2 regions of the Bradyrhizobium sp. Mp27 genome follow, and region 1 is predicted to be linked to the other one. Evidence: predicted binding sites of a transcription regulator. Region 1 holds the regulator's gene; the other holds the start of a gene.
What was found. Region 1 encodes LexA, which represses DNA repair genes until DNA is damaged. Its sites were predicted from a motif close to TGTTCNNNNTGTGTTCNG; they were not measured.
Positions count from the first base shown of each region.

Region 2: a site for LexA is predicted at 5,818-5,835, ahead of QJT78_RS19115 (PA0069 family radical SAM protein). Genes of this name have one in related genera too.

Region 1 covers NZ_JASAUS010000033.1:53,160-68,029, forward strand. Annotated here, with positions in the region: gene QJT78_RS18795 (EAL domain-containing protein) at 1-1,701, shown strand, start outside; gene QJT78_RS18800 (S41 family peptidase) at 1,792-3,129, opposite strand; gene QJT78_RS18805 (alpha-hydroxy acid oxidase) at 3,425-4,558, shown strand; gene QJT78_RS18810 (HAD family phosphatase) at 4,572-5,198, shown strand; gene QJT78_RS18815 (hypothetical protein) at 5,353-5,547, shown strand; gene glp (gephyrin-like molybdotransferase Glp) at 5,779-6,990, shown strand; gene lexA (transcriptional repressor LexA) at 7,167-7,868, shown strand; gene QJT78_RS18830 (hypothetical protein) at 8,076-8,291, shown strand; gene QJT78_RS18835 (hypothetical protein) at 8,484-8,918, shown strand; gene QJT78_RS18840 (hypothetical protein) at 8,896-9,156, opposite strand; gene QJT78_RS18845 (GAF domain-containing protein) at 9,143-10,084, shown strand; partial or broken gene QJT78_RS18850 (ComEC/Rec2 family competence protein) at 10,094-12,363, opposite strand; gene QJT78_RS18855 (DUF2171 domain-containing protein) at 12,459-12,692, opposite strand; gene QJT78_RS18860 (MFS transporter) at 13,081-14,409, shown strand; gene QJT78_RS18865 (SPW repeat protein) at 14,474-14,836, opposite strand.
Region 2 covers NZ_JASAUS010000034.1:46,180-61,049, forward strand. Annotated here, with positions in the region: gene QJT78_RS19090 (glycosyl transferase) at 1-169, opposite strand, end outside; gene QJT78_RS19095 (RMD1 family protein) at 499-1,341, shown strand; gene QJT78_RS19105 (acetate/propionate family kinase) at 2,073-3,254, opposite strand; gene QJT78_RS19110 (phosphoketolase family protein) at 3,259-5,646, opposite strand; gene QJT78_RS19115 (PA0069 family radical SAM protein) at 5,857-7,020, shown strand; gene QJT78_RS19120 (VOC family protein) at 7,044-7,499, shown strand; gene QJT78_RS19125 (ribonuclease HII) at 7,576-8,442, shown strand; gene QJT78_RS19130 (glycosyltransferase family 39 protein) at 8,542-10,050, shown strand; gene QJT78_RS19135 (uracil-DNA glycosylase) at 10,232-11,038, opposite strand; gene QJT78_RS19140 (electron transfer flavoprotein-ubiquinone oxidoreductase) at 11,179-12,855, shown strand; gene QJT78_RS19145 (tetratricopeptide repeat protein) at 13,185-14,870, shown strand, end outside.

The DNA of each region.
Region 1 (14,870 bases):
CAGCGCCTCGACCGCGCCGTGAACAACATGACGCAGGGCCTGCTGCTGTTCGACGCCGAGCGGCGGCTGGTGATCTGCAACCAGCGCTACATCGAGATGTACGGCCTGTCAGCCGAGGTGGTGAAGCCCGGCTCCAGCTTCCACGACATCATTGCCCACCGCAAGGCGACCGGCTCGTTCAGTGGTGACATCGGCGACTATGTCGTCCGTGTGCTGCGCGACATCCATGTGCGCAACTCCATGGTGATCGACACCTCCGACGGGCGCTCGATCCACATCCTCAACGAGCCGCTCGCGGACGGCGGCTGGGTGGCGACCCACGAAGACATCACCGAGCGCCGGCGCATCGAGGAGCGCATCACCCACCTCGCCCATTACGACGCGCTGACCGACCTGCCCAACCGCACCATGTTCCACGAGCATCTGCGCGCGGAGCTCGCCGCCATCGCCGGTGGCGAAGAGATCGCGGTGCATTACATCGACATCGACGAGTTCAAGGGGGTCAACGACGCGCTCGGCCATCTCGTCGGCGACGAGCTGTTGAAATCGATCGCGACGAGCCTCAGCCGCTGCGTTGGTCCGGCGGACTTCGTGGCGCGGCTAGGCGGCGACGAATTCGCCATTGTGCAGAGCGCGGTGACGTCGCTGGAACAGGTCAACGAGCTCGTCGCGCGGGTCTTCCAGGCCATCCGCATGCCGTTCGACTGCATGGGCCATCATCTCACCGCGGATGCCAGTATCGGCATCGCGCTGGCGCCACGACACGGCGCCGCGCTGGACCAGATCCTGAAGAATGCGGACATGGCGATGTATGCCGCCAAGGCCGCCGGACGCCGCACCTATCGCTTCTTCGAGCCGGAGATGGACGCCAAGGTCCGCGAGCGGCGGCAGCTCGAGATCGATCTGCGCCACGCCATCGCCCAAGGTGGGCTCGAAGGCGGGCTCGAGGTCTACTACCAGCCCTGTCTCGCTCTGAAGGACGACCGCATCACCGGCTGCGAAGCGCTGGTACGCTGGCGCCATCCCGAGCGCGGTATGGTCTCACCCGCCGAGTTCATCCCGATCGCCGAAGACACCGGCCTGATCAACGAGATCGGTGAATGGGTGCTGGCCACCGCCTGCCGCGATGCCGCCAACTGGCCCGACGACATCCGCCTCGCCGTCAACGTCTCACCGGTTCAGTTCAAGAGCGGCACGCTGGCGCTGAAGATCATGGCGGCCCTTGCCGCCTCCAATTTGCCGGCGAGCCGGCTCGAGCTCGAGATCACCGAGGCCGTGCTGATCCGCGACGACGACACCGCGCTTGCGATCCTGCACCAACTCCGCGCCATCGGCGTACGGATCGCGCTCGACGATTTCGGCACCGGCTACTCCTCGCTGAGCTATCTGCACCGCTTCCCGTTCGACAAGATCAAGATCGACCGCTGCTTCGTCAGCGACATCGCCGGTCCCGACGGCTCCGCCAGCATCGTGCAGGCCGTCGTCAACCTGGCTGCCGCCCGCCGCATGACCACCACGGCCGAGGGCGTCGAGACCGAGGAGCAGCAGCGCTTGCTCCGCGCGCTCGGGTGCTCCGAGATGCAGGGCCATCTGTTCAGTGCCGCAAAACCGGCCGACAAGGTGCTGGAGCTGTTCGCGCTGCATCGCAGCCGCCTCGCCCAGCGCGGCGGCGAGGAAAGCCGGCGCCGCGAGGCAAGCTAGGGCGGTCTTCCCAACAATTGGAAGCGTCACCGCACGAATTCGCCCGGGAGCGGTCATCCGCTCCCGGGCGATATCTGGACGTCGTAAGGCTTAGTTCGGTACCGCCGCCTTCGGCGCAGGCTTGGCGGCGACCGCATTCGCGGTCACGCCGTGCAGGAAGTCGTAGGCCGCATGCAGGGCCTTGTCGTCCTTCTCTTCCGGCGGGACGTAGGACTGCGATCCGGTCTGCTCGGTGCCGTCGGCGGCCTGCAGATGGCCGCGCATCTGGGACTCCGCCATGGTATCCATGCGGCCCTTCAGCTCGGGCGGCACGTCCTGGAGAATCTCGATGTCGGGCGCGATGCCCTGGGCCTGGATCGAGCGGCCCGACGGCGTGTAGTAGCGCGCCGTGGTCAGCGCAAGCGCGCCATTGCCGGCGCCGAGCGGAATGATGGTCTGCACCGAGCCCTTGCCGAACGAGCGCGTGCCGATGATCGTGGCACGCTTGTGGTCATGCAGCGCGCCTGCGACGATCTCCGAGGCCGAAGCCGAGCCGCCATTGACCAGAATCACCAACGGCTTGCCCTTGGTGAGATCGCCGCCATGGGCGGTGAAGCGCTGGGTCTCTTCGGGATTGCGGCCGCGGGTCGAGACGACCTCGCCGCGCTGAAGGAAGGCACTCGACACCGAGACGGCCTGGTCGAGCAAGCCGCCCGGATTGTTGCGCAGGTCCATCACGTAGCCGACCAGCTTCTCCGGCGGGACCTCCTTGGAGATCGACGCGATCGCCTTCTTCAGGCCGTCGGTGGTCTGCTCATTGAACGAGGTGACGCGGATATAGCCGATGTCGCCGTTCTCGACGTGGAAGCGCACCGGACGCACATGGATGATCTCGCGCTTGATCGCGACGTCGAGCGGGGCGTCGGCGCCCTTGCGCACGATGGTGAGCTTGGTCTGGGTATCGACCGGCCCCTTCATCTTGTTGACGGCCTGCTCGAGCGTCATGCCCTGCACGGCATCGCCGTCGATCTTGCTGATGAGGTCGCCGGACATGATCCCGGCCTTGGACGCCGGCGTGTCGTCGATCGGCGAGACGACCTTGACCAGGCCGTCCTCCATCGTGACCTCGATGCCGAGCCCGCCGAACTCGCCGGAGGTGGTCTCCTGCATCTCGGTCCAGGCTTTGTCGTTCATGTAGCGTGAATGCGGATCGAGCGAGGTCACCATGCCGGTGATCGCGCCTTCGATCAGCTTGGAATTGTCGGGCTTCTCGACATAGCTCGCCTTCACCCGCTCGAACACTTCGCCGAACAGATTGAGCCGGGAATAGGCATCATCCGCGCTCGCTGCCGCCCGTGCCGCCCATACTCCACCGTGCGGGCTGGCGACCAGAAGGGTTAGACACGCTCCCGTGAGTGCGCCCAGGGGGAACAGCAGGTTTTTCCGCATGGATAGGCTGGCCTTCTTGCTTGGAGCTTGGGAGGCGCCATGCAAATGGCGATCCAGCCCGCTGTTCACAATACCATTCTGGTTTCTTCAAGGCCGGGACGCCACGCCGGCGGGTACATCGTAAAAATCCCTTCGCCCGGGCCTAAACTTTTGGCAACGTTCCGAAACCGTTTCGCGCAACGCGGGAATCGGCCGGCCGGCCGACGCTTCTCAGCTATGCGATTTTAGGATGGTTTTGGAGGGCCGGACACGATACGCGATGACAATAACGCTTCAAATTCTCGGGAGGACAACAATGAACGACGCGCCCCGCATCCGGCCGGAAAGGAACGTCGAACTCGGCGCCAGCGCCGAGCCATTCCAGAACCTGCACGAATTCATCCGCAAGGCGCGCGCCAACCTCAACCAGAACGCCTGGGACTATATCGTCGGCGCCGCCGAGACCGAGACCACGATGCGCCGCAACCGCATGGCGCTCGACGAGATCGCCTTCCGGCCGCGCGTGCTGCGCGACGTCCGCGAGGTCGACGGCTCGGTCGAGCTGTTCGGGCGCAGGATGCGGCTGCCGGTGGTGCTGGCCCCTGTCGGCGCACTGGAGATCTTCGATCCGGATGGCGCGGCGAGCGTCGCCCGCGCCTGCGGCACCTTCGGCGCGGCGCACATGCTGAGCTCGGTGTCCGAGCCCGGCCTGGAGAAGACCGCCGAGGCCGCCCCTGACGCGCTGCGGCTCTATCAACTCTATGTGCGCGGCGACGACGATTTCGTCGCCGATGTCGTCAGCCGGAGCGAGAAGAACGCCTACGCCGCCTTCTGCCTGACCGTTGACACCGCCCATTACAGCCGTCGCGAACGTGACATTGCCAAGCGCTATGTTCGCGAGAGCCGCCTGCGCGCCACCGGCGGCGATTACCAGAAGGGCCTGGAGTGGCGGACCGTGAAGATGATCAAGGACAAGTTCAAGATTCCGCTCATCCTGAAAGGCATCGCCACCGCCGAGGACGCCCAGATCGCGGTCGATCACGGCGTCGAGTGGATCTACGTCTCCAACCATGGCGGCCGCCAGCTCGATCACGGCCGCGGCGCCATGCATGTGCTGCCCGAGATCGTCGAGGCCGTTAAGGGACGCGCCAAGATCATGGTCGACGGCGGCTTCTGCCGCGGCACCGACATCGTCAAGGCGATCGCGGCGGGCGCTGACATGGTCGGCATCGGCCGGCTGCAATGCTGGGCATTGGCCGCAGCCGGCGAGGCCGGCGTGAGGCGAATGCTAGAGCTGCTCGAGGACGAGGTGCTGCGCTGCCTCGGCCTCTTGGGCGCCACCTCGTTCGCCGAGGTCAACAAGTCCTGCCTGCACCAGGCGACCGCAACGAATGCGCCGAGCGTATTCAGCGCGTTCCCGCTGTTCGACCACGACCCCTATCGATATTGAGTGAAAGGATGCAATGAGCTCGCTCTCTCCCGGCAGCGCGGACGCGCTCCTGTTCGATCTCGGGCGCGTCGTGCTCGACATCGATTTCTCCAAGGCGATCGCCTGCCGGGCGGGACATGCCGGCTGCAAGCCGGAAGCCATCGTCGCGCGTTATGTGCGGGACAGCGAAACCTACCGGCTGCACGAGGTCAGCAAGATCAGCGACGAGGCCTATTTTGACTCGCTGCGCGTCTCGCTCGGGATCGGCATCTCGGACGCGCAGTTCCTGGAGGGCTGGAACGCGATCTTCGCCGGCGAGATGCCCGATATCGCGGAGCTCCTGCCGCGTGCGGCAAAGCAGTTGCCGCTCTACGCCTTCTCCAACACCAACCGGCCGCATGTGGACCACTTCTCGAAGGAATATGCCGGCCTGCTCGGCCATTTCCGCGAGTTGTATCTGTCGTCCAGCATCGGCCTGCGCAAACCGGATGTGGAGGCCTTCGACCATGTCGTGGCCGCGATCGGCGTGCCCGCCAACCGTATCGTGTTCTTCGACGATCTTGCCGAGAACATCGAAGGAGCGCGGTCGCGCGGCCTGACCACGGTCCACGTGACCTCGCCCCGCGACGTCGGGAACGACCTCAAGGCGCTCGGAATCTGATCTCTGGCCGGCAAGTCGAGGGCCGCGAATGGAACTATTTTGCCCGGGGACGAGGAACCAAAACCCTTTGTGCATTTTTATACGGAGTTCCCGGAACGATTGCCCCTCTCAGGACTCATGAGTCCGTTGGGAATTCTACATCGGGCTTATCGTCGTGTTGGGCAAAACCTACCTCACCAAGCAGGCCTCTCTGCTGATGAAATTCGCCAGGACCACATCGGATTCTGAGCTTTCCGCCAAGCTGATCAGCAAGGCCGCCGACCTGAAATCCCAGGCCGACCCGCTGCCTGACAAGGATCAGGGCCCCGCAGCGCCGGACGTCAGTCCGTACAAGCCGTCGGGGAGTTGACCGATGCTGGCCGTGGCTCTCGTCTTTCTCGTCCTCGCCATGGCCATCCTCGTACCGGTCTGTCTCGCCTTCTGGATCATGCCGCGGCGGACGTGATGCGCCCCCTTCATCGCAGAGCGGATGACGCAGGATAAATCATCCTGCGCGGCCACTGTTTTGCCTCTGCGCCTGCACTCGGCTAGAACTCTCGCCGCCGATTTGCCCGAACGGGCCCAGCAGGAGTTTTCACCCGTGGCCCTGATGCCGGTTTCCGACGCGCTCGCCGCGGTGCTGGCGGGCGCAGAGCCGCTGCCTGAAGAGATGATCGCGCTCGACGCAGCCTTCCACCGCGTGCTCGCGCGCGACGTCGCCGCGCGGCGCACGCAGCCGCCGCAGGCGATGTCGGCAATGGACGGCTATGCGGTGCGCGCGGTCGATGCGGCGAAGATCAACTCCCAGCTCACCCTGATCGGCGAGGTCGCGGCGGGCCGCCCGTTTGCGGGATCGGTCGGCGCCGGCGAGGCCGTGCGTATCTTCACCGGCGGTGTCGTTCCCGATGGCGCTGATGCGGTCGTGATCCAGGAGGACACGATCGCGGACAGCAAGCGCATCACCATCAAGGAAGCCGCCGTAACGGGGCGGCACATCCGCCCCGCCGGCGTCGACTTCTCGGAAGGCGACGTGCTGCTGCGCAAGGGAGCCCGGCTCTCCGAGCGCGACCTCGCGCTCGCCGCCGGCATGAATTACCCGCAACTGCCAGTCCGGCGACGCCCGAAGGTCGCGATCCTCGCGACCGGCGACGAGTTGGTGATGCCGGGCACCACGCCCGGTCCCGGCCAGATCGTCTATTCCAACGGCTACGCCCTGCACGCGCTCGCCCGCAGCGAGGGCGCCGATACCATCGACCTCGGCGTTGCCGCCGATACGCTTGAGGCCACCACGGCCGGCATCGGCCGCGCGCGGGAGAGTGGCGCCGACATCCTGATCACGACCGGCGGCGCCTCTGTCGGCGACCACGATCTGGTCCAGCAGGCGCTGAGGGACGAAGGTATCTCGATGGCGTTCTGGAAGATCGCGATGCGGCCAGGCAAGCCCATGATGAACGGGCGGCTCGGCGCGATGCGCGTGATCGGCCTGCCTGGCAATCCCGTGTCATCCTACGTTTGCGGCTTCCTGTTCATGGTGCCGTTGATTCGCGCGCTTTCGGGCCGTTCGATGATTCATCACCGCCGCGAACGCGCGGTGCTCGGCCGCGATGTCGGCGCCAACGACCAGCGCGAGGATTATCTGCGCGCGCGCCTCGAGCTGCGCGACGACGGCACGCTCCTCGCCCTTCCGGTCAATCACCAGGATTCCTCGCTGCTTGCGAATCTCGCTGCGGCACAGGCACTTCTCGTGCGCGCGCCATTCGCGCCGAAGGCTGAAGCCGGCACGCCTTGCGAGGTCTTGCGGCTGCCCGTCTGAGCGCTTCGTTCGCGTGCGTTCCGCGAACTTTGTCGCGTTCACGGTAAATTAAGCAGTTGCGGAACATGTATCGAACATATAGTGTCCGTTCATGATTTGTTTCGAGAATGTAGCGGCTTACTGCTGAATTCAGCGTCTCGGAATCGAACGACATCAACCGGGGGATTTTGGTCGAGATGTTAACGCGCAAACAATACGAGCTCCTGCGGTTCATCAGCGAACGGCTGAAGGAAAGCGGCGTGCCGCCCTCCTTCGATGAGATGAAGGACGCGCTCGACCTGCGGTCGAAATCGGGCATCCATCGCCTGATCACTGCGCTCGAGGAGCGCGGCTTCATCCGGCGCCTGCCCAACCGGGCCCGCGCCATCGAGGTGATCAAGCTGCCCGAGCTTCAGGCCGCTGCCGGCAGCCGCCGTGGCTTCACGCCGAGCGTCATCGAAGGCAATCTCGGCAAGGTCCGCACGACTTCGAGCCCGCCGGCGGACGAGGGCGAGCGCCCCGTCGCGGTCCCCGTGATGGGCCGCATCGCGGCCGGTACGCCGATCGAGGCCTTGCAGACCCGCAGCCACACCATCAGCGTACCGCCTGACATGCTCGGCTCGGGCGAACATTACGCGCTCGAAGTGCGCGGCGATTCCATGGTCGAGGCCGGCATTCTCGACGGCGACATGGCGCTGATCCAGCGCAACGAGAGCGCCGATACCGGCGATATCGTGGTGGCGCTGATCGACGACGAGGAAGCAACCCTGAAGCGCTTCCGCCGCCGCGGCGCCTCGATCGCGCTCGAGCCCGCCAATGCGGCCTATGAGGTCCGCATCCTGCCGCCCAACCGGGTGAAGATCCAGGGCAAGCTGATCGGGCTGTACCGGAAGTACTGATACCGGACGTGCCGGTATCCGTCATTTCGCGCCCCGCGCGCTTTCGATCGGCATCGCCGATCCGAGATTGGAGCGGACGATTGTCCGCTTCCGCTGGATAGTCTTTCTGGTTTCGCGCAGATTATCCGGCCCCTCCTCCAGCGGTAAATCCTCGGCACGCCGCACGAAGCAGCCCTGCTTCGCGGCCTTCAGGTTCGAGGAGAAGTCATGCGCCGGATCGTTCTGAGCACAGTTGCTGTGGCGCTGATCGCAGCATCAGCGTCGCAAGCCTTGGCCGCGCAAGCCTTGGCCGCGCAATCCCGGCCCCATGTCCGCAAGGACACCGCCGTAAGCGAGCAAGTCCGCAAGGCCCGCGACGCCGTCGACCGACCGTCGCGGCCGGCTTGGCAATATTCCGGCTGGTCGGCGCCTGCGGGGCGCTGACACGCGCCTGCAGAATGCAAAGGGGCGGCCTTTGTTCCTGGCGGTTTCGGGAAAGTTAATGTGATTGCGGCCTGCGGCGGCGAGCCGTAGATTTGCCTACAACCGGGCAGAACCTTTCCTATTTCCACTCTGATAGAGGCCTGCGCCTCGATTAAGAGACGTGGGTCGCTATCCCTGCATGAGGAGCACCCGATGTGTGACTACAGCCTGCATGCCGTCGCGTCGCGTCCCGCCGAAGTCGGCGAGACGATCGTCACGACAACCTTCCGCGGCACCTCGACGCGCGGCTTTGCCTCCGCAGCCGATCCGACCGTCGCGGTCTGCCTGCTCCCGGGAACGGAGCTCGCCTTCGCCGACAACGTCCGCTACGACAATCGCTGGATCTGGACGCGCACCGTCAATTCGCGCGTCGGCAAGTTCGGCAAGATCGATCCGCACATTCCCGATCGCCATCATGATGCGATCGAATTCCCCGACGGCAAATCCGTGCTGGTGACGCAGCTGGTCGAAGGCCAGCGCGCGACCGTGCTGCAACTACCGGTGACTCAGCCGCTCGGCGAGCGCGAGCACAAGCCGCAGATCATCACCGACAGCCGGCCGACCATCACCCGCCTGCCGATCGGCTGACATCGCCATTTCCGACCGGCAGGTCGGGCCAGGATTGAAAATCGCCATCGCCGGCCGAGGCCGGCGAGATGGTGGTGTTCGTGCCCCGCGAAACGCCATCGGGCGGACCACGCCGTTGCGCCTCCCACCGCACGAAGTTTGCGCTGCCCTGCCTGAATTTTGAACGTCCGTTCCGCAGCCAAATGGCCGATGCTTGGTGCGGCTTGAGACGGCGGACACGTTCGATGAAGACCTTCATTCGCGTCGTTGAACTCTGGGTGCCTGACCGCACGCGCATGCGGCTGGAATTCGGCGGCGGCCTCTACGGCGAAGGGTTGTCCGCGTTCAAGGCCGTGAGCGAAGATCTGCGCTTCGGATATGACGAGGGGCTTCCCGGCAAGGCCTGGGCCAGCGGCCACCCCGTGATCCTCACCAGATTTGCCGATTCCTATTTCAAACGGACCGATCAGGCCGTCGCCGCCGGGCTGACCTGCGGCGTGGCGGTGCCGGTGTTTTCAGGCGAATTCCTGCAAGCCGTCATGGTGCTGTTCTGCGGCGACGACGAGGCCCATGTCGGCGCGATCGAGCTCTGGCACAACGATGCCGAAACCTCCCACGAGATGGGGCTCGTCGACGGCTATTACGGCACCGCCGACATGTTCGAATTCAACTCCCGCCACACCAGATTTCCGCGTGGCTTCGGCCTGCCCGGCCGCATCTGGAAAGCCGGCCTGCCGCTGATCATCAAGGACCTACACGATGCCAGGAGTTTTCTGCGCTGGGAGGACGCCGCCAAAGTCGGAATCAATCTCGGCGTCGGCGTTCCCTACCGGACCGGCACCGATCAGACCTGGGTGCTGACATTCCTCTCCGCGCAGGCGACCCCGATTGCGCGACGCTTCGAGATCTGGATCCCGGACGAGGCCCGTTCGGCGCTGGTCTTCCGCGCCGGCGATTGCAGCGCGCAGACCGACCTCTCCGCACTCTATGCGACGAAATCCATCGCCAAAGGCGAAGGCAGCATCGGCGGGGCCTGGGCCACCGGCATGCCCGCGCTCAACGACGATCTCGCGCGTGACGTCTCGGTCGCAGCTTTGCAGGCCAGCGCCTCTGGACTGAGCCAGATGGTCGTCCTGCCGGTGATCGGCAACGCCAGGCTCGACGCCGTGCTGGCCTGGTATCTGTAACCCGTCCGCTCAATCCTCGGCCTGCAGGTCGGCTTCCGATGGCGTCGCGGTTGCGGGGAGCCGCCGCCTGCGGCGCAAGGCTCGCGCCGAAATCCGCCTCGCCGGCGGCGGCCGGGGACCACGGACGGTCTGCCCCCCTTGCCTTCGCCGCCTGAACCGCAAAGCCGTCGCCGCTTCGCGTCAGCGCCAGCGCGCCCTGCCTTGCGAGACGCTGACGGTCGACAACCATCGCCGCGCAATCCGGCGGCGCCGGCCGCGCCGTCACCACCAGCGCGGCACGGCTGCAATCGTCAGCCAGTGAATCGATGCGCAAGGCCAGCGCGACCAGGCGCCCGTCGGCGAGCGGCGTCACGCAGCCGGCTTCGTCGCACGACACGCCGGCGGCCAGTGAGGCACTGCCGGCATCGCGCGGATCGGCGTCGGCGGCGAGCCATTCCTTCAGAAGAAAACTGTCCTTGCTCGACCTGATGAGTTGCAGGCGCGACGCTCTGGCCGTCACCGGCGATCAGCACATCGGGCTGCCGCGCGCACAGTCCCCAGGGGATCGCGGCCAGCAACACCACCGCGCCGGCCCAGCGCAACGGCGTGCGCAACAAACCCATCACGATGATCCCCAAGCTTGCAGCGATCAGCGGTGCGATGCCGAAAGCCGAGATGCGGCCGACCGCGCCCGGCAAAGCGGCCACCCAGCGCGACACCGCAACCATCCAGTCGATGCCGATCCCCATCAGCCACCAGAACGGACCATCAAGTCCGAACGGCGCTGCAATCAAGCCCAGCAGGCCCGCGGGCATCACCAGAGCCGAAACCACCGGCATCGCCCCGAGGTTGGCGAGCACGCCGAACGGGGTGACGCGGTGGAAGTGGAAGGCGGCATAGGGCGTGGTCGCGAGCCCCGCGATCAGCGAGGCCAGGAACAGCATCGCGATTTCGCGTCCGCCCCACATTGCAATCCGCGCGGTCGCGGAATGATCGGGCGACGCAAACAGGTTCGGCATGCCGATCTGCACCAGCGCCACCAGTCCGAGCGTCGCGGCGAAGGACATTTGAAAACTCGGATGCACAAGTGCTTCCGGTGCGACCGCGAGCACGATCAGCGCGGCCACCGCCAGCGTGCGGAAGGTGATGGCACGGCGATCGACCATGACCGCGATCAACACCACCGCCGTCATGAAGAACGAGCGTTGCGTGGCGACCTCCGCACCCGACAGCAGTAGATAGAACGCGGCTGCGACCAGCGCGGCGGCCGCCGACCATTTCTTGATGGCAAAGCCGGCCGCCATTCCAGGGATCAGCGCCAGCAGCGCGCGCACCGCGAAGAAGACCACGCCGGCGACGACCGCCATGTGATAGCCGGAAATCGAGAGCACATGTCCGAGCCCCGAGATGAACATGGCGTCGTTGACGGGCGTGGTAATCGCATCGCGCCGGCCCGTGAGCAGCGCGGTCGCAATCGCCCGGTTGTCGCCCTCGAGCGTGGCGCGGATGCGCGCGTCGATCGCATCGCGCAGACCCTGCATGAAGGCGGCATAACGCAGCCGCAAGCCACCGGCATCCGGCGGCACCGACGCCGCAATCGTGCCCATCACGAAGCCGGAGGCGCCGATGCCCTGGAAGAACATGTCGCGCGAAAAATCATAGCTGCCGGGGCGCACCGGCGACAACGGCGGCAACAGCCGCGCCTTCAACTGCACGAAGCTGCCGACCTCGGGCGAAGTCCCCTTGCGCACGGAGAGGCGCACGCGTTCGAGCTTGACGTCGCTGCGCTGCGCCTCCATCGCGGTGACGCGCAGCACGAAACGGTCGGTGCGCTCACGGATGTCGCGGGTCTCGACGAAGCCCGACAGCGAGACGGAATAGAGCGGCTTTGCCAGCACCGTGTGCGCGATCCGCGCCGTCTTCCAGGTCGCCGTGGCAAGACCGGCCGCGACCGCCGCGATCATGATCGCCGGCGCAAACAACCGGCTCCGCCGCAACAGCACGGCGCCAAGCATGAGTGCGATGGCCGTCGCGGCAGCGCCCCACAGCACCGGTTCATGATCGGCGGCAAAGTAGAGCGCGATGCCGCCACCGAACGCGACCGGCACCCACGGCAACAATCGCCCGGCGCCGGCCTCGGCGCGCGCCCATTCGCGCAGGGTCTCGGCGAGCGACGTCCACAGGTCGAACCCTGCCGGCACGAGGCCGCCCGCGGAGGCAGCTCGGCCGACGGGCCAAGTCCCCGCGATCCAAGTCCCCGCGATCCCCTGGGACCGAACTGGCCGGCCCGGCTCCGCCATTCCCTGCACCTTACGATACGCGACAGGCCAAGAGGCTACCGGAACGTGCAGGCAGGCGAATAGCGGTACGGATCAGGAACGGAGTGAAGGTCCCCCTACTTTTCCTCTTCCATCGTCACGGCGACGTCCGCCTTGGCCGAGAGCCGAACCTTGTTGCCCTCGACACCGGCGACGAGGCCCTTGTCGATGAAGTGATGGTGGCCCTTGTGGCTGCCCTCGCCGCTGTCCTTCTTGGTCAGCTTGATGCGATGGCCCTCGACCTTGTCGACCGTGCCGATGTGGACGCCATCGGCGCCGATGACTTCCATATGCTCTGCGATGTTCTGCATGGTGAGATCCTTGTTGGGGACCCACACAACGCCTGAGAGGCCTTTCCGTTCGTTCGTGACAAAACCGCCCGGCGCGATGGGCGACCGTTCCATCTCGGGACGGGTCGCTCGGTTCAGGTCGATTGAGCCGAAAGTCTCATAAGACGCCAGCCCCGGCGGGATTACATTGCTTCTACGCCTCCCCGGCAGACGGGCAGGTCGTGATAGCTCGCGGTACCGAAGAGACCGCTGGAGCTCTTTCTCAGGTGGCTCAAGCGTCCCTGAGACCAGGCGTTGCGGACGCAACTCGCAATTCTCGCCTGTAGCGTTCGCGCACCAAGCGTACTCCACGAGCGAATGGGCGCTGAAAGGCGCCAGGAGTAGCGTTTGAATTTGATAGGAGCAGCACATGGCAGTTCAAGTACCGAGCGATTTTCGCCGCGTGATTGTTGCTGCATCGGTGGGAAACGTCATCGAATGGTATGATTTCTATATCTTTGGCAGCCTGGCCGCAGTTCTGTCGGTCAAGTTCTTCGAGCAGTCCCACCCGGTTGCAGCCCTCCTCAGCACGATCGCGCTGTTCACTGCAGGCTTCCTGATACGTCCGCTGGGAGCTTTCCTCTTTGGATGGATGGGCGACCGGGTCGGGCGAAAATATACGTTCCTCATCACGCTGAGCGGAATGGGACTGGGTACGGGGGCAATCGGGTTGATCCCGACCTACCAGTCCATCGGTCTGACGGCGGCGTTCCTTCTATTCGGCTTGCGCATGATCCAGGGTCTGTGTCTGGGCGGCGAATATGGCGGCGCCATCACCTATGTCGCGGAGCATGTTCCGGACGAGAAGCGCGGCTACTACACCGGCTGGCTGCAGACCTCGCCAACTCTCGGCATCGTGGTGTCCCTGGCCGTGATCATCCTGACACGGACCTGGTTCGGCAATCAGGCCTTCGACGAATGGGCGTGGCGCGTCCCGTTCCTGGTGTCCTTCCTGCTGGTGGCCATCGCGATCTATATCCGCCTCCAGCTCCAGGAGACGCCGATCTTCCAGGAGATCAAGGCCCGCGGACAGATGACGAGGAATCCGTGGAAGGAGGCCTTCCTCAGTTCGAACATCAAATACATCGGGATCGCCGTCGTGGTCCTGATCGGACAGGGCGTGGTCTGGTACAGTGGTCAATTCTGGGCGCTGTACTTTCTGCAGCAGGTCTCCAAGGTGGACCCGCTGACCTCGGCCTACATCGTGGGAGCCGCGCTGCTCATTGCAACGCCGAGCCTGATCTTCTTTGGCTGGCTGTCGGATCAGATCGGCCGCAAGCCGGTGATCCTCGGAGGCATGCTGCTCGCCGCGATCACGTACTATCCGCTGTATCTGTGGCTGGGATCGGTCACGCAGCCCGGAAACATCAACTATCCGACCGCGATCTTCATCATCTTCATCCTCGTTTGCTATGTCGGGATGGTGTACGGGCCGGTCGGCGCGTTTCTGGCGGAATTCTTCCCCGCCAGGATCAGGTACACGTCGGTCTCCGTGCCGTACCACATCGGCAACGGTTGGGGTGGCGGATTGGTGCCGTTCATCACCTCGGCGGCATTCGCCGCGACCGGCAGCATCGGCTACGCACTGATCTACCCGATCGTGGTCCCCGCGGTGTGCTTCGTGCTCGCTGTCTTCCTGATGCCGGAAACGCGCAAGATCAGCATCTGGCAACCGATCGAGCCCAGAGTAGCGTCGTAAGGTAATCACCTCTCCTCCGGCCGCCAGCCGATGGCGGTCGGAGAGGAGCCGGCAACCTCTCGTCTCAGCCGGCGCGGTGAGGCCAGTGATCGTGCCACCAGGTACCGAAGTCGTGATCGGTCATCAATTCCCAGACCGCGAGCAAGATCACCAATAGGCCCGACACTACGCTGCTGATCGTGGCCGATACGGGCTCATAGCCAATGGACCAAGGCGCCAGCACCAGAGCCAAACCCAGCAGCATTTCGCCCCACTCTTCCAGGTAGGACGGGATGACAAAGGCTTCCACGGCAAACAGCATGACGCCGAGCCCGAGTGCGATGGTGATCCAGACAGCAGCCCCGGATAAGCCGAGGACAAAGGACGACAGGACCAGCCACACGCCCACCAACAGGCTACCAGCGTCTTGCCAATGTTGGATGCGCATGATGCTCACCTCCCTTCTCGTATAGATGTGGGGG
Region 2 (14,870 bases), on a different contig from region 1:
TGAAACGGCAGCCTGCAACGTCCGCCACGCGCTCGATGACGCCGTTGCGGGTGCCGTCGACCAGCAGCACTTCGCGGATGACGCCAGCGGCGGCGCCGGGCACCAGCGCGGCGAGGGTTGCGACCGCCGTCTGCTCGACGCCCTCGGTCGGTATGATGACGCTCAGCATGATTGAGGCTTCGATGTCCGCACTTCGGGAGAAGCGTAGCTTGTTATGATGTTGTCATAAACACGCGGCGCTGCCGAGTGCAACTTTCCGGGGGTGCGCCGGCATTCGATGGTAAACTGCCAGAACCGTCGCATCCAAATGTGTTCCACGCGGGGTTTCGATGTTGCCGAATGTTTCGGCACAGGCGCGTCCTGACGGTATCGATCCGGAGTTCGGCCGCAATATTGCGCGGCACACAGGCTATTCGTGATCCTGCAGGAAGAGGATGCGATACGGACGAGCGCGGGACCAGACAATCGTGCAATTTACCGTGCCGATGAGGGCTTCGAATGAACGCCGATCAACTTGCCGTTAACATGCCGACAACGTCTCCCCGGCCGGACAGGGCGGCGCCGACCTTGCGGATCCGCGCCGTGATGCTGGGTGAGCGCATCAACGCCTCCGGCCTGGAGCTCGGCGCGCCGGTGTCCTCGACGCCGGCCGCCTTCCGCGTCCATGCCGGCCTCGTGGTCATCTTCCGCTACGGCGTCGTGGTGTTGATCGGCCTGCTTCCATCGGAAGAGAAGGTGCTGATCGACAGCCTGAAGCCGCGGGTGATTGGCGAGCTCAGTCCTCGTGAGGAAGAGACCGCGCAGGCGCAGTTGTGCAAGGACGAGAGCGCGGAGGCGATCCAGCCCGGCGGGCCGATCTGCCTCGCCAAGTTCTCCGACGACCGGCTGCTGCTGATTGCGGATGCGCTCGCCAAGAGCACCTCGCTCGCCCGCGACGAGCGGCGTGTCGCCGCGGTCTTCGACGTGATCGAGCCCTTCGCGCGCAAGCTCGCCGAGCAGGGGCGCACCCCGCCCCGGCGCAAGAACATCCTGCAACTGATCGGCAATGCGCTTCTGGTCCAGCAGCGCGTCGCCGGCCGTGTCGCGGTGGCCGAGAAACCGGACGTGCTCTGGGAGAAGCCAGAGCTCGACCGCCTCTATGCCCGTCTCGAAGACGAGTACGAATTGAAGGAGCGCCTCGACACGCTCGAGCGCAAGCTCACCGCTGTGTCGGAAACCGCCAACGCGCTCACCGACATCATCGACACCCAGCGCTCGCTGCGCCTCGAAATCGCAGTGGTGGTGCTGATCGTGATCGAGGTCGTGATAGGGTGCATCCAGATCTTGTCGGGCACGCATTAGATCGGCTTGAGATCGGCTTGCACGCCACTGTGCGGGCGGCGCGAAAGGGGAACCGTCGTTCATGTAGATGAACGTTGATCCAAATCAAAGGCGCGAAGCTCCAGCGCACGAGACTCCGATCGGACCCGCGGTCAACGCGATGTACAGCTGTCCGCGGCTTCCTCCCTCGAAGAAGGAGTACGCTGATGTTGCGTCAAGCTCTCATCGCTTCGGCAGCCGCAGCTATGCTGCTTGTCGCCTTCACTCCCGATGACGCATCTGCCCGCGGCGGTCGCGGCGGCGGCATGCGCGCTGGAGGTTTCCATGGCGGTGCCGTGCGAGCAGGAGGCTACCACGGGGGCGCGGTCGCGGCGCGTGGATACCGGGGCGGTGCCGTCGCCGTGCGCGGCGGGCGTTATGGCTATCGGGGCGCTTATGCAGGGTATCGTGGATATCGTTATGGCGTAGGTGCGGCGGCAGTGGGGGCCGCAGCGATCGGCGCAGCTGCGACGGGGGCCTACTACCGCAGCGGCTGCGGCTACGATGCTTACGGAAACTATGTTTGCCCGGGCGGGTACTCTCCGTACTGAGCGGAGCGACGTAGTTGGCCCATGGTGCTCGAAGCGATGGCGAAATCGTTTGCTTTGCGCGCCATGGTCCTTTCAACAGTGGCGCAGCAGCGCTGCGACAAGTTATGGCGCGCTGAAATTCTCCCATTGGAGAAGGGAAAGATGCAGCGGTCGTCCGGGCTTTCATTTCGCTCGCAGCACGGCCGCGCAATGCCGAGCGATCGTCAGCTCCTCATTCGTCGGAATGACGAAGACATCAACAGCGCTATCGCCGCTGCTGATGCGCTCGCGCGCCTCGCCATTCGCAGCCGCATCGATGCGCACGCCGAGCCACCCAAGCCGCCCGCCGATGGCGCTGCGGATCTCCTTGGCATGTTCGCCGATGCCGCCGGTGAAGACGAGACAGTTCAGTCCCCCAAGCGAGGTCGCCATCACCGCGATCTCCTGCGCCGCGCGGAAGACGAAAAGATCGACCGCCTCGCGTGCCGCTGCCTCGCCGCTCGCAAGCAGCGTCCGCATGTCGGCGGAGATCCCGGAGACGCCGAGCAAGCCTGACTCGTGATAGAGCAGGTGCTGGACATCCTCGACCGGCATCCTCTCGTGCTGTTGCAGATAGAGCAGCACGCCGGGATCGATCGTGCCGCAGCGCGTACCCATCACGAGGCCATCGAGCGGCGTCAGCCCCATCGTGGTGTCGACGCTGCGGCCATCGCGCAAGGCGCACAGGCTGGCGCCATTGCCGAGATGCGCGATGACGGTTCGCTTGGCAACGAGCTGCGGCGCGATTTTCGCGAGGCGCCCCGCGACATATTCGAACGAGAGGCCGTGAAAGCCGTAGCGCCGGATACCGCGCTCTTCATAGCGCCGCGGGAGCGCGAAGCGGCTCGCGGGTGGCGCAATGCTGTGATGAAAGGCGGTGTCGAAACAGGCGATCTGCGCCAGGTCGGGCTTTATTGCCCTGATGATGCGGACCGGTTCAAGGCACCGCGGCTGGTGCAGCGGCGCCAGTGGCGTCAGTGCGTCCAGCTTTGCGTAGACGTCGTCAGTCAGCTCAACCGGGGCCGAATAATCCGGCCCGCCGTGAACGATGCGGTGACCGACGGCGCGCAGGCGATGGTCGGCAAAACGCTCCTCGATGAAGCCGAGCACGTCCGCGAACAGATGGCCGCTGTCCGCATCGGATGCTTCCCTCTGTGTCTCGAACAGGTCTCCGCCCGCGGGGCTTTTCACCACGAGCCGCGGCTTCGCCTCGTGCTCGTCGAGCAGGCCCTTGCAGAGCAGGGCAGGCTCGTCCGCCGCGATGTCGAAGAGGCCGAACTTGATGCTCGACGAGCCCGAGTTGAGGACGAGGACCGACGCCGTCATGACGTCAACCCGTCTTGCCCGGCCAGACCCAGTCGCGGATTTCAGGCATGTCCTCGCCGTGTTCGCGCACATAGTGCGAATGTTCGATCAGCTTGTCGCGGAACCGCTGTTGCACCTGCGCGGCCCTGGTCGCCAGACCCGGCACGCGCGCGATCGCCTCGATCGCGAGGTGATAGCGGTCGAGCCCGTTGAGCACGACCATGTCGAACGGCGTCGTCGTGGTGCCTTCCTCGGCAAAGCCGCGCACATGCATTCCGGCATGGTTGGTGCGGTTATAGGTCAGCCGGTGGATCAGATAGGGATAGCCGTGATAGGCGAAGATCACGGGCTTGTCTGATGTGAACAGGCTGTCGAAGTCACGGTCGGGCAGGCCGTGCGGGTGTTGGTCCTTCGGCTGCAGCGTCATGAGGTCGACGACGTTGACGACGCGGATCTTCAGGTCGGGCAGCGCCTTGCGCAGCAGATCGACGGCGGCGAGCGTCTCCAATGTCGGCACGTCGCCGGCGCAGGCCATCACCACGTCGGGCTCGCCATCCGCATCCTCCGTGCCGGCCCAGGTCCAGATGCCGATGCCGGCATCGCAATGCGTGGCGGCCTCCTGCATCGACAGCCATTGCGGCGCCGGCTGCTTGCCGGCGACGATGACGTTGATGCGGTCATAGGTGCGCAGGCAGTGATCGGCGATCCACAACAGCGTGTTGGCGTCGGGCGGGAAGTAGATGCGGACGATGTCGGCCTTCTTGTTGGCGACGAGATCGACGAAGCCGGGATCCTGATGGCTGAAGCCGTTATGGTCCTGCCGCCAGACATGCGAGGTTAGGAGATAGTTCAGCGAGGCGATCGGTCGCCGCCAGGGCAGATGTCGCGTCACCTTCAGCCATTTGGCGTGCTGGTTGAACATGGAATCGACGATGTGGATGAAGGCCTCGTAGCAGGAGAACAAGCCGTGCCGTCCCGTGAGCAGATAGCCCTCAAGCCAGCCCTGGCAGAGATGCTCGCTCAGAACCTCCATCACCCGGCCGTCCTGTGCGAGATGGACGTCGTAAGGCTCCGTCGGCTCCATCCAGACCCGTTCGGTCGCCTCGAACACGGCATCGAGCCGGTTTGACGCGGTCTCGTCCGGGCCCATGATGCGGAAGTTGCGCGCCTCGGCGTTGAGGCGGATGACGTCGCGCAGGAATTTGCCGAGCTCGCGCGTTGCTTCGCCGGTGACGCCGCCGGGCTGCGGCACGTCCAAGGCAAAACTGCGGAAGTCCGGCAGCTTCAGTTCCTTCTTCAACAGCCCGCCATTGGCGTGCGGATTGGCGCCCATGCGCCTGTTACCTTCGGGCGCGAGAGCCTGGAGCTCGGGAATGAGCGCGCCGCTGCCGTCGAACAGCTTTTCGGGCTCGTAGCTGCGCATCCAGTCTTCGAGGATTTTCAGATGCGCCGGGTTCTCGCGACAGCTCGCAACGGGAACCTGATGCGCGCGCCAAAAACCCTCGACCTTCTTGCCGTCGACCTCCTTCGGGCCGGTCCAGCCCTTCGGGCTGCGCAGCACGATCATCGGCCAGCGCGGCCGCTCGACGCTCTTGCGGCCGTCGCGGGCATGCTGCTGGATCGAGCGGATGCTGGCGAGCGCGACGTCGAGCGCGTCCGCCATGGCCTGGTGCATCAATTTGGGGTCGTCACCCTCGACGAACAGCGGCTCGTGGCCGAACCCGCGGAACAGGTCGCGGATCTCCGCGTCGCGCATCCGTCCGAGCACGGTCGGGTTCGCGATCTTGTAGCCGTTGAGATGCAGGATCGGCAGCACGGCGCCGTCATGGGCGGGATTGAGGAACTTGTTCGAGTGCCAGGACGCCGCGAGCGGGCCGGTCTCCGCCTCGCCATCGCCGACGACGCAGGCGACGATCAGGTCGGGATTGTCGAATGCGGCGCCATAGGCGTGCACCAGCGCGTAGCCGAGCTCGCCGCCTTCGTGGATCGAGCCCGGCGTTTCCGGCGCCGCGTGGCTCGGAATGCCGCCGGGGAAGGAGAACTGCCTGAAAAGTTTTCGTAATCCGTCCGTATCGCGCGCGACGTCAGGATAGATCTCGCTATAGCTGCCTTCGAGATAGGTGTTGGCCACCATGCCCGGGCCGCCATGGCCGGGACCGCAGATATAGAGCACGCTGACATCGAGCGCGCGGATGACGCGGTTGAGATGGGCGTAGATGAAGTTCAAACCGGGCGTCGTGCCCCAATGGCCGAGCAAGCGCGGCTTGATGTGCTCCGGCCGCAACGGCTCGCGCAGCAGCGGATTGTCGAGCAGATAGATTTGCCCGACGGAGAGGTAGTTCGCGGCGCGCCAATAGCGATCGAGCAGATCGAGGTCGCTGCTCCCTGAGGCCGATTGTCGTTGATTTGTCATGTTCCTGCTGACCTTCACCCAGCGATCGTCACCAACTTTGTTCCGGCGCGATTGATCCCTGTCCGGCATCGAACAGGATCGCCGCGACGGGTGTGTTGCGTGAGGTCAAGGGACCGCGCCCGAAATTTGGGCGGCTACTGTGCATGGGGTTGTTTTTCAGTTTTTCGTTTGTGTTCTTGATTTGTTCCTTTTGCGTGCTATCTTGGCTTCATGAGTCCAGCATCCTCTCATGCTCTCAAGCACCCGCCGGTCACGGCGCCCTCCGAGCCGGCGGGTGCGGACTCTGATTTTCCCGAACTGGCGGTCGCCATCGACAAGCAGCGCAGGCGAGGGCGGGGCGCCCAGTCCAATGCCAGCGGCCGCTTCGAGGCCGAGGCCCGCGTCGCCTTCGACGATGGCTGGCAGAGCCTGGAGGAGCTGCCGCCGTTCAAGACCACCGTCGGCGTCGACACCTCGCGCAAGGTGATCACCCGCAACGAATCCCCCGATATCGGCTTCGACCGCTCGATCAATCCCTATCGCGGCTGCGAGCACGGCTGTGTCTATTGCTTCGCGCGGCCGACGCACGCCTATCTCGGCCTGTCGCCGGGACTCGACTTCGAGTCAAAGCTGTTTGCCAAGCCAGATGCGCCGGCGCTGCTCGAGAAGGAGCTGGCCGCGACCGGCTACGAGCCGCGGATGATCGCGATCGGGACCAATACCGATCCGTATCAGCCGATCGAGCGCGAGCGCAAAATCATGCGCGGCATTCTCGAAGTGCTGGAGCGCGCCGGCCATCCCGTCGGCATCGTCACCAAGTCGGCGCTGGTGGTGCGCGACATCGACATTCTCGCGCGGATGGCCAAGCGCAACCTCGCCAAGGTCGCGATCTCGGTCACCTCGCTCGATCCGAAACTGGCGCGCACCATGGAGCCGCGCGCGGCGACGCCGCCGAAGCGGCTGGAGGCGCTGAAGCAGCTCTCGGAGGCCGGTATTCCCACCACCGTGATGGTCGCGCCGATGATCCCCGCGCTGAACGATTCCGAGATCGAGCGCATTCTCGATGCCGCCGCCCATGCCGGCGTCAAGGAAGCCTCCTACGTGCTGCTGCGCCTGCCGCTGGAGGTTCGCGATCTCTTCCGCGAATGGCTGATGGCCAATTATCCGGACCGCTACCGCCACGTCTTCACCCTGATCCGCGACATGCGCGGCGGCCGCGATTACGACGCGAAATGGGGCGAGCGGATGAAGGGCACCGGACCGATGGCCTGGACCATCGGCCGTCGCTTCGAGATCGCCTGCGACAGGCTTGGGCTGAACAAGCGGCGCTCCAAGCTGACGACGGATCACTTTGCGAGGCCGAAGCGGAACGGCGATCAGCTCAGCCTGTTCTGATCGGGAAACGGAAGAGGCGTAGCATGAGTCAGGAACTTGCCGCGCCGGTGCCGCGGCTCACCGTCATCACACTGGGTGTGAGCGACATTCGTGCCAGCATCGCCTTCTATGACGCGCTGGGCTTCGCGCGTCGGCTGAAGGCGACCGGCGAGGTCGTCGCCTTCTACGATACCGGCGGCCCGGTGCTGGCCCTGTTTCACTGGGATAAACTCGCGGCCGACGCCAAGTTACCGGACAATCCGAGGCCCGCGACCTTCCGCGGCATCACGCTCGCCTGGAACTGCGCCACGCGCGACGAGGTCGATGCGGTTCTGGCCTTCGCCGTCGGCAAGGGCGCCGCGCTGCTGAAAGCGGCGCATGAGACCGACTACGGCGGTTATTCCGGCTATTTCGCCGACCCCGACGGCCATCCCTGGGAAGTCGTGGTCGCGCCAAGCATCGAGGTCGGAGAGGACCGGCGGGTGCATCTGGCCGAGTAGGCGGCTGGTCTGAATAACGGGAATTGTCCGGGGTTCCCGGTTGCGCCGGCCGGGCCGCTTGCGCACGATCCCGGCCATGATTCGGGACAAGTCGACCAGGAAGCCGGCCAAAGACGCGCCAGAGAAGGGCGCGTCGAAGAAGGATGCCGCCAAGAAGGCAGCGCCCGTGAAGGCGGCCAAGGGGGCGGCCGTTAAGGCCCCGGCCGGCAGGCAGGGCGCCATCATCGCCGTCGCATCGCCAAGCTTCCGCCGTGAGCGCGCGCTGATCAAGCGCGGCATCTGGCCGGTTGCCGGCTGCGACGAGGCCGGCCGTGGGCCGCTCGCCGGACCCGTGGTCGCGGCCGCCGTGATTCTCGATCCCGACCGCATTCCCCGTGGCATCGACGATTCCAAGCGCCTGACGGCCGAGGAGCGGGAAAGACTGTTCGACAAGATCTGCGCCACCGCGCAGGTCTCGGTCGCCGTCGCCTCGCGCTCCCGGATCGACCGCGACAACATCCTGCGTGCCTCGCTGTGGGCGCTGAAGCGCGCCGTGGTGGCGCTGCCCGACGCGCCACGTCATGTGTTTGTCGACGGCCGCGATCGGCTCGATACCGCCTGCGACTGCGAGGCCGTGATCGGCGGCGACGGCATTGTCCTGTCGATCGCCGCAGCCTCGATCATCGCCAAGGTGACGCGCGACCGGCTGATGTGCGCACTGGCGCAGGACTGCCCCGGCTATGGCTTCGAGCAGCACAAGGGCTACGCCGTCCCGGATCACCTCGATGCGCTCGACCGCCTCGGTCCCACCATCCACCACCGCAGCTTCTTCGCCCCCGTCGCCGCCGCCCGCGCCAAGCACATGCCCTGGACCGTCGAGCCGGTGCGGGACCTGTTTGCGGTGACCGAGGTCGAGGTGCAGGTGGAAGCAAGCGTTGAAATTGATGCGTCAGCAGGCCTCTAGGGCAGACGGTCGTTGCCACAACGCGCAGCGCCGTTTATCAAAACAGATGTGAGCGAATAGGGCCGGCTGGACGGGTTGGCTGCATCTTTCGGACGTTGCATGCGGTTTACCTCCCTGGTCATCGAGCTCATTCGCGCCCGGCCGCGGCTGATCGTGTGGATCGTCGTGCTGCTCCAGGCCGCGATGTGGCTGTTCGTGGCGCTGGTGTTCTATCGCAGCCCGCCCGGCACGCTCGCGACCCTGCTCGCGTTCGGCCGCGAGTACCAGGTCGGTACCGATCTGGGCCCGCCCTTGCCGATCTGGCTCGCCGACATCGCCTACCGCGCCGCGGGCGGCCACATGTTCGGCGTCTATGTCCTCGCCCAGCTCTGCGAGGTCGCGACCTTCATCGCGCTCTATCATCTCTCCCGCGCCGTGGTCGGCTCACAGCAGGCGGTGCTCGCCGTGCTGCTGACCATGACGGTGCTGGCCTTCTCCTCGCCGGCGCTCGACTTTGGCCCGCTGGTGCTGGCACGGCCGCTCTGGGCGCTTCTTCTTTTGCATTCCTGGCAGATCATCGGCCAGCGCCGCGGCAATGCCTGGTTCGCCTGGTCGATCGAAGCGGGCCTCCTGCTGCTGACGACGCCCGCGGCGATCTTCCTTCTCCTCCTGCTCGTCGTCTTCGCGATCTCGACCGCCGGCGGACGCCGGACGCTGCGCGCGCTCGATCCGCTGTTCGCGCTGATCGTCGTCGCCGTGCTGGCGCTGCCCTATGCGATCTGGCTGATGCGCGCCGAGACGCTTGTCATGCCGACCCTGCCTGAGGTCGCCGAGCTGAACGCCCGCGCGCTGCACGCGGCCTGGCTGCTCGGCGGGCTCGTGCTCGGCGCGGCGGCGGTCCCGGCGCTGACCTTTCTCAATAGCGGCCTGTTCGTCACCAAGGGCGAGGAAGCGCCGATCATCTACCGGCCGCCGGTCGAGCCGCTCGCGCACAATTTCGTCTATTTCTTCGCGCTGGCACCTGCGCTCGGCGCGGTCCTGATCTCCGGCGTGCTCGGGCTCGATGCCGTCGTCGGCGGCGCCGGCGTCGTGCTGGTCATGTCGGGACTCGCCGTGGTCGTGACGGCCGGCGACCTCATCGCGATGCGCCGCGCGCGGGTGCTGCGGACCGTGTGGGCTGCCGCCGTCGTGGCGCCCGCAGCCGGCGTCGTATTCGCCGTGCTGTTCCTGCCCTTGACCGGCGCCAACGAGATTGCGACCTCGATGCCGGCGCGCGCGATCTCGGATTTCTTCGACGAGAGCTTTGCCCGCCGCACCAATCATCGCCTGCGCGCGGTCGCCGGCGAGACCCAGCTCGCGAGCCTGATCACGCTGCATTCCGGCCGGCCGCATCTCTTCATCGATGCCCAGCCCGCGCGCACGCCGTGGATCAATCAGGCCAAGTTCAGCGAGACCGGCGGCGTCGTGGTCTGGCGCGCCTCCGACACCGCCGGCACCCCGCCGCCGGAAATCCTCGCGCGCTTTCCCGGCATCGTTCCGGAAGTGCCGCGCGCGTTTGAATGGCTGGTGACCGGCCGCCAGCAGCTGCTGCGCATCGGCTGGGCCATCGTGCGGCCGAAGGGGACGTAGATCGGTCTCGTGCCCCGGACGCTGCGCAACGCCATAAGCGCGTTTACGCGCGTCTTCGACGCGCCATGGCGGTGCGCTGCAGAGCCGGGGCCCATCGCGCCGCATCGTACTGTGTTGCTTTCTGGGTCCCGGCTCTGCGGAGCGTCACTGCGTGCCGCACCGCGTCCGGGACACGAGAGCATTATCCCGCCAGCACCTTCGCGATCGCGCGCAGATCCTGCCAGGCCAGCCGCTTGTACGATGGCGAGCGCAAGAGATAGGCCGGATGGAACGTCGGCAGTGCGCGGATGGTGCGCCCTCCCGTCTCGTAGTCGAACCAGCGGCCGCGGGTGCGCATGATGCCCTCGCGCGTCGACAGCAGCGTCTGCGTCGAGGGATTGCCGAGCGTCACCAGCACGTCAGGATTCACCAGCTCGATCTGGCGCTGGATGAAGGGCAGGCAGATCTGCGTCTCCTGCGGCGTCGGCGTGCGGTTGCCGGGCGGCCGCCAGGGAATCACGTTGGCGATGTAGGCGGTGGTGCGGTTGAGGCCGATCGCGCCGATCATGAGGTCGAGCAGTTTGCCGCTGCGCCCGACGAAGGGCAGCCCCTCGATGTCCTCGTCGCGGCCCGGCGCCTCGCCGACGAACATGATGCGCGCCTGCGGATTGCCGTCGGCGAACACCAGCCGCGTCGCGGTGTGTTTCAGCGCGCAGCCTTCAAAATTCTGCATCAGCTCGCGCAGCGCCTCGAGCGTCGGCGCGGTGCGCGCGGCCTCGCGTGCGGAGGCGATCGCAATGTCGGGCGCGGGTGCGGCCTCGCCGCGCATCACCGCGGGCGCGGCAACAGGCCGTGGTGCCTCGACCGGAGGTGCGGCGCGTGGGGCCGGCGGCGGAGTATCCAATTCCGCCAGGCGGTCGACAGGTTCCTCCGCGAGCGCGCAATCGACCCCGGCCTCCAGATAGAAGGCGAGAAGCTCTCGGACGGTGGGTGCGGGTTCGGGGATCATTTGGAAAGTCAGACTTTTACTATATCAGTTTGGGGTGCCTTGCATCCCAGTGGAACGCATTTCCGTGGTTGTCCTACCCGGAAAAATCGGAAACAAGGGGGGCGCAAATGACGAGGAACCGTCTCAAGGGCTGAGATCAGATGAGCACCGAAGAACTTCCCCCGCGCGAATCCATGGAATTCGACGTCGTCATCGTCGGCGCCGGCCCGTCTGGCCTGGCGGCTGCGATCCGGCTGAAGCAGCTCAATGCCGATCTCAACGTCGTCGTGGTGGAGAAGGGCTCCGAGGTCGGTGCGCACATTCTCTCCGGCGCCGTGATCGATCCGGCCGGGCTCGACAAGCTGATCCCGGATTGGCGCGAGGATTCCGACTGTCCGCTGAAGACGCAGGTGAAGGACGACCGCTTCTACTGGATGACGGGAGGCGGCGCGATCAAGCTGCCGAACTTCATCATGCCGCCGCTGATGGACAATCATCACTGTTATATCGGCTCGCTCGGCAATGTCTGCCGCTGGCTGGCGCGCAAGGCCGAGGCGCTCGGCGTCGAGATCTATCCGGGCTTTGCCGCAGCGGAGGTGCTCTATGACGAGCAGGGCGCGGTGAAGGGCATCGCCACCGGCGACATGGGCATCGGCCGCGATGGCAAGCCGAAGGACTCCTTTACCCGTGGCATGGAATTGCTCGGCAAGTACACCCTGTTCGCCGAAGGCGCGCGCGGCAGCCTGACCAAGCAGTTGATCGCGAAGTTCGCACTCGATTCGAAGAGCGAGCCGCCGAAGTTCGGCATCGGCCTCAAGGAAGTCTGGCAGATCGATCCCGCCAAGCACCAGAAGGGCATGATCCAGCATTCGTTCGGCTGGCCGCTCGACCTGAAGACCGGCGGCGGCTCGTTCCTCTATCACTACGACGACAATCTCGTCGCCGTCGGCTTCGTCGTGCATCTCAACTACGACGATCCGTATCTGTCGCCGTTCGACGAGTTCCAGCGCTTCAAGACCCATCCCTCGATCCGCGGCACCTTCGAGGGCGCCAAGCGGCTCGCCTATGGCGCGCGCGCCATCACCGAAGGTGGCTATCAGTCGGTGCCGAAGCTGAGCTTCCCCGGCGGCGCGCTGGTCGGCTGTGCGGCCGGCTTCGTCAACGTGCCCCGCATCAAGGGCGTGCATAATGCGATGGGCACCGGCATGCTCGCCGCAGAGCATGTCGCGGCGGCCCTTGCTGCCGATCGCGCCAATGACGAGATCGTCGACTACGAGAACGCCTGGCGGTCCTCGTCGGTCGGCAAGGATCTGTTCCTGGTCCGCAACGTCAAGCCGCTGTGGTCGAAGTTCGGCACCGTGCTCGGCGTCGCGCTCGGCGGCTTCGACATGTGGTGCAACACGCTGTTCGGCGCCTCGCTGTTCGGCGCCTCGCTGTTCGGCACGCAGTCGCATGCGAAGCCCGATCGCGCCACCCTCGATCCGGCGAAGGGCCACGCGCCGAAGAACTACCCGAAGCCGGACGGCAAGATCTCGTTCGACAAGCTCTCCTCGGTCTTCCTGTCCAACACTAATCATGAGGAGGACCAGCCGGTCCATCTCAAGGTCGCCGACATGAACCTGCAGAAAACGTCGGAGCACGACGTGTTCGCCGGTCCCTCGAATCGCTATTGCCCGGCCGGGGTCTATGAGTGGGTCGAGGAAGGCTCAAGCCCGCGCTACCAGATCAACGCCCAGAACTGCGTCCACTGCAAAACCTGCGACGTGAAGGACCCCAACGGCAACATCACCTGGGTTCCCCCGGAGGGCGGCGGCGGTCCGAACTACGAGGCCATGTAAGCTAGGCCATGTAAGCCGGGATCATTGGACCAAAGCGATCAAGCCGGGGCCAATGTGACGTGCCCCCGGCATTGTGACGCACGTTCGCGTGAGAACCGGCTCGGGGTAGCGGCCCGCGGCCACGATAAGGCCATACTGGCAGCGTCTTGGGGCGTTGTCGGCCGATTTGGGGCGTGCGGAGGGGATCGCATGCCCGAATCCTTGCGGTGAAGCGCCAAAAGCGGCATTGTCGGCCCGACGGTTCCGGGTCCCCATGCCACCGGCCGCGTTCGCATGCGATACGGCCTACTGCTGCAAACCCAGGCACTACAACTCAAGGCGAGCCCCTGATGTTCTCAAATCGTTTCAACCGCTGGACTGTTGCCGCCATCGCCCTCATGGGCACCGCGATTGCGACGGTCCCCGGCGCGGTCCTGGCGCAGACGCCGGATCATCCGTCCGACACGGCGGCGCAATTTCCGACCCGGAACGATCTGAAGTCGCTGACGACCTCCGGCAGCTATCTCGCTGCCCGCCACGCCAGCGTCGAGCGCGATGCGGCCTCGGCCGCCGCCTTCTACCGTTCGGCCCTCCGCACCGATCCCAAGAACAACGAGCTGCTCGATCGCGCCTTCATCTCGTCGGTTGCCGACGGTGACATCGACGAGGCGGTCAAGCTCGCCGAGCGCATCCTGACCATCGATAAGACCAACCGCGTCGCGCGTCTCGTCGTCGGGGTGCACGATCTCAAGATGAAGAAATACGCGACCGCGCAAACCAACATCAACCAGTCGATCCGCGGTCCGATCACCGATCTCGTCGCCACGCTGCTGTCGGGCTGGGCCGCCTATGGCGCGGGCGATGCCAAGGGCGGCGTCGCCACCATCGACAAGCTCGCCGGTCCGGAATGGTATCCGCTGTTCAAGGACCTCCATGCCGGCATGATCCTCGAGCTCTCCGGCAAGGAGAAGGACGCCGGCGTCCGCTTCGAGCGCGCCTACAAGCTCGACGATTCCATGCTGCGCGTCACCGAGGCCTATGCCCGCTGGCTGTCGCGCAACAAGGATTCCGCGGCCGCGACCACCGTCTACCAGGCTTTCGACAAGAAGCTCGCCCGCCATCCGCTGATCGTGGAAGGCCTGCGCGACACCAAGGCCGGCAAGAAGATGCCGCCGCTGGCCGACTCCGCGCAAGCCGGTGCCGCCGAAGCGCTCTACGGCATCGGCGCCACGCTGCCCCGCCGCGGCGGCGAGGATCTGGCGCTGGTCTATCTCCAGCTCTCGCTCTATCTCCAGCCGACCCATCCGCTGGCGCTGCTCTCGCTCGCCGATCTCTATGAATCGGTGAAGCGGCCGCAGATGGCGATCAAGGTTTATGAGCGGGTGCCCGCGAGCTCGCCGTTGAAGCGCAATGCGCAGATCCAGCTCGCCATCGATCTGGATTCCGCCGACCGCACCGACGAGGCGATCAAGATCCTCAAGGGCGTCACATCGGACGATTCCAAGGATCTCGAAGCCATCATGGCGCTCGGCAATATCGAGCGCGGTCGCAAGAAGTTCGGCGATTGCGGTGCGACCTATTCGCGGGGCATCGACGTGCTGCCGGCCGGCAACGACAAGGCCAACAGCGTCTGGTATTATTATCGCGGCATTTGCGAGGAGCGCTCCAAGGAGTGGAGCAAGGCCGAAGCCGACATGAAGAAGGCGCTCGAGCTCCAGCCCGACCAGCCGCATGTCCTCAACTATCTCGGCTATTCCTGGATCGACCAGGGCGTGAACCTCGACGAAGGCATGAAGATGATCAAGCGCGCCGTCGAGCAGCGTCCCGACGACGGCTACATCGTCGACTCCCTCGGCTGGGCCTATTACCGCATCGGCAATTACGAAGAGGCGGTGAAGAACCTCGAGCGCGCGATCGACCTCAAGCCCGAGGATCCCACCATCAACGATCACCTCGGCGATGCCTATTGGCGCGTCGGCCGTACGCTGGAAGCAAAATTCCAGTGGGCCCACGCCCGCGATCTCAAGCCCGAGCCG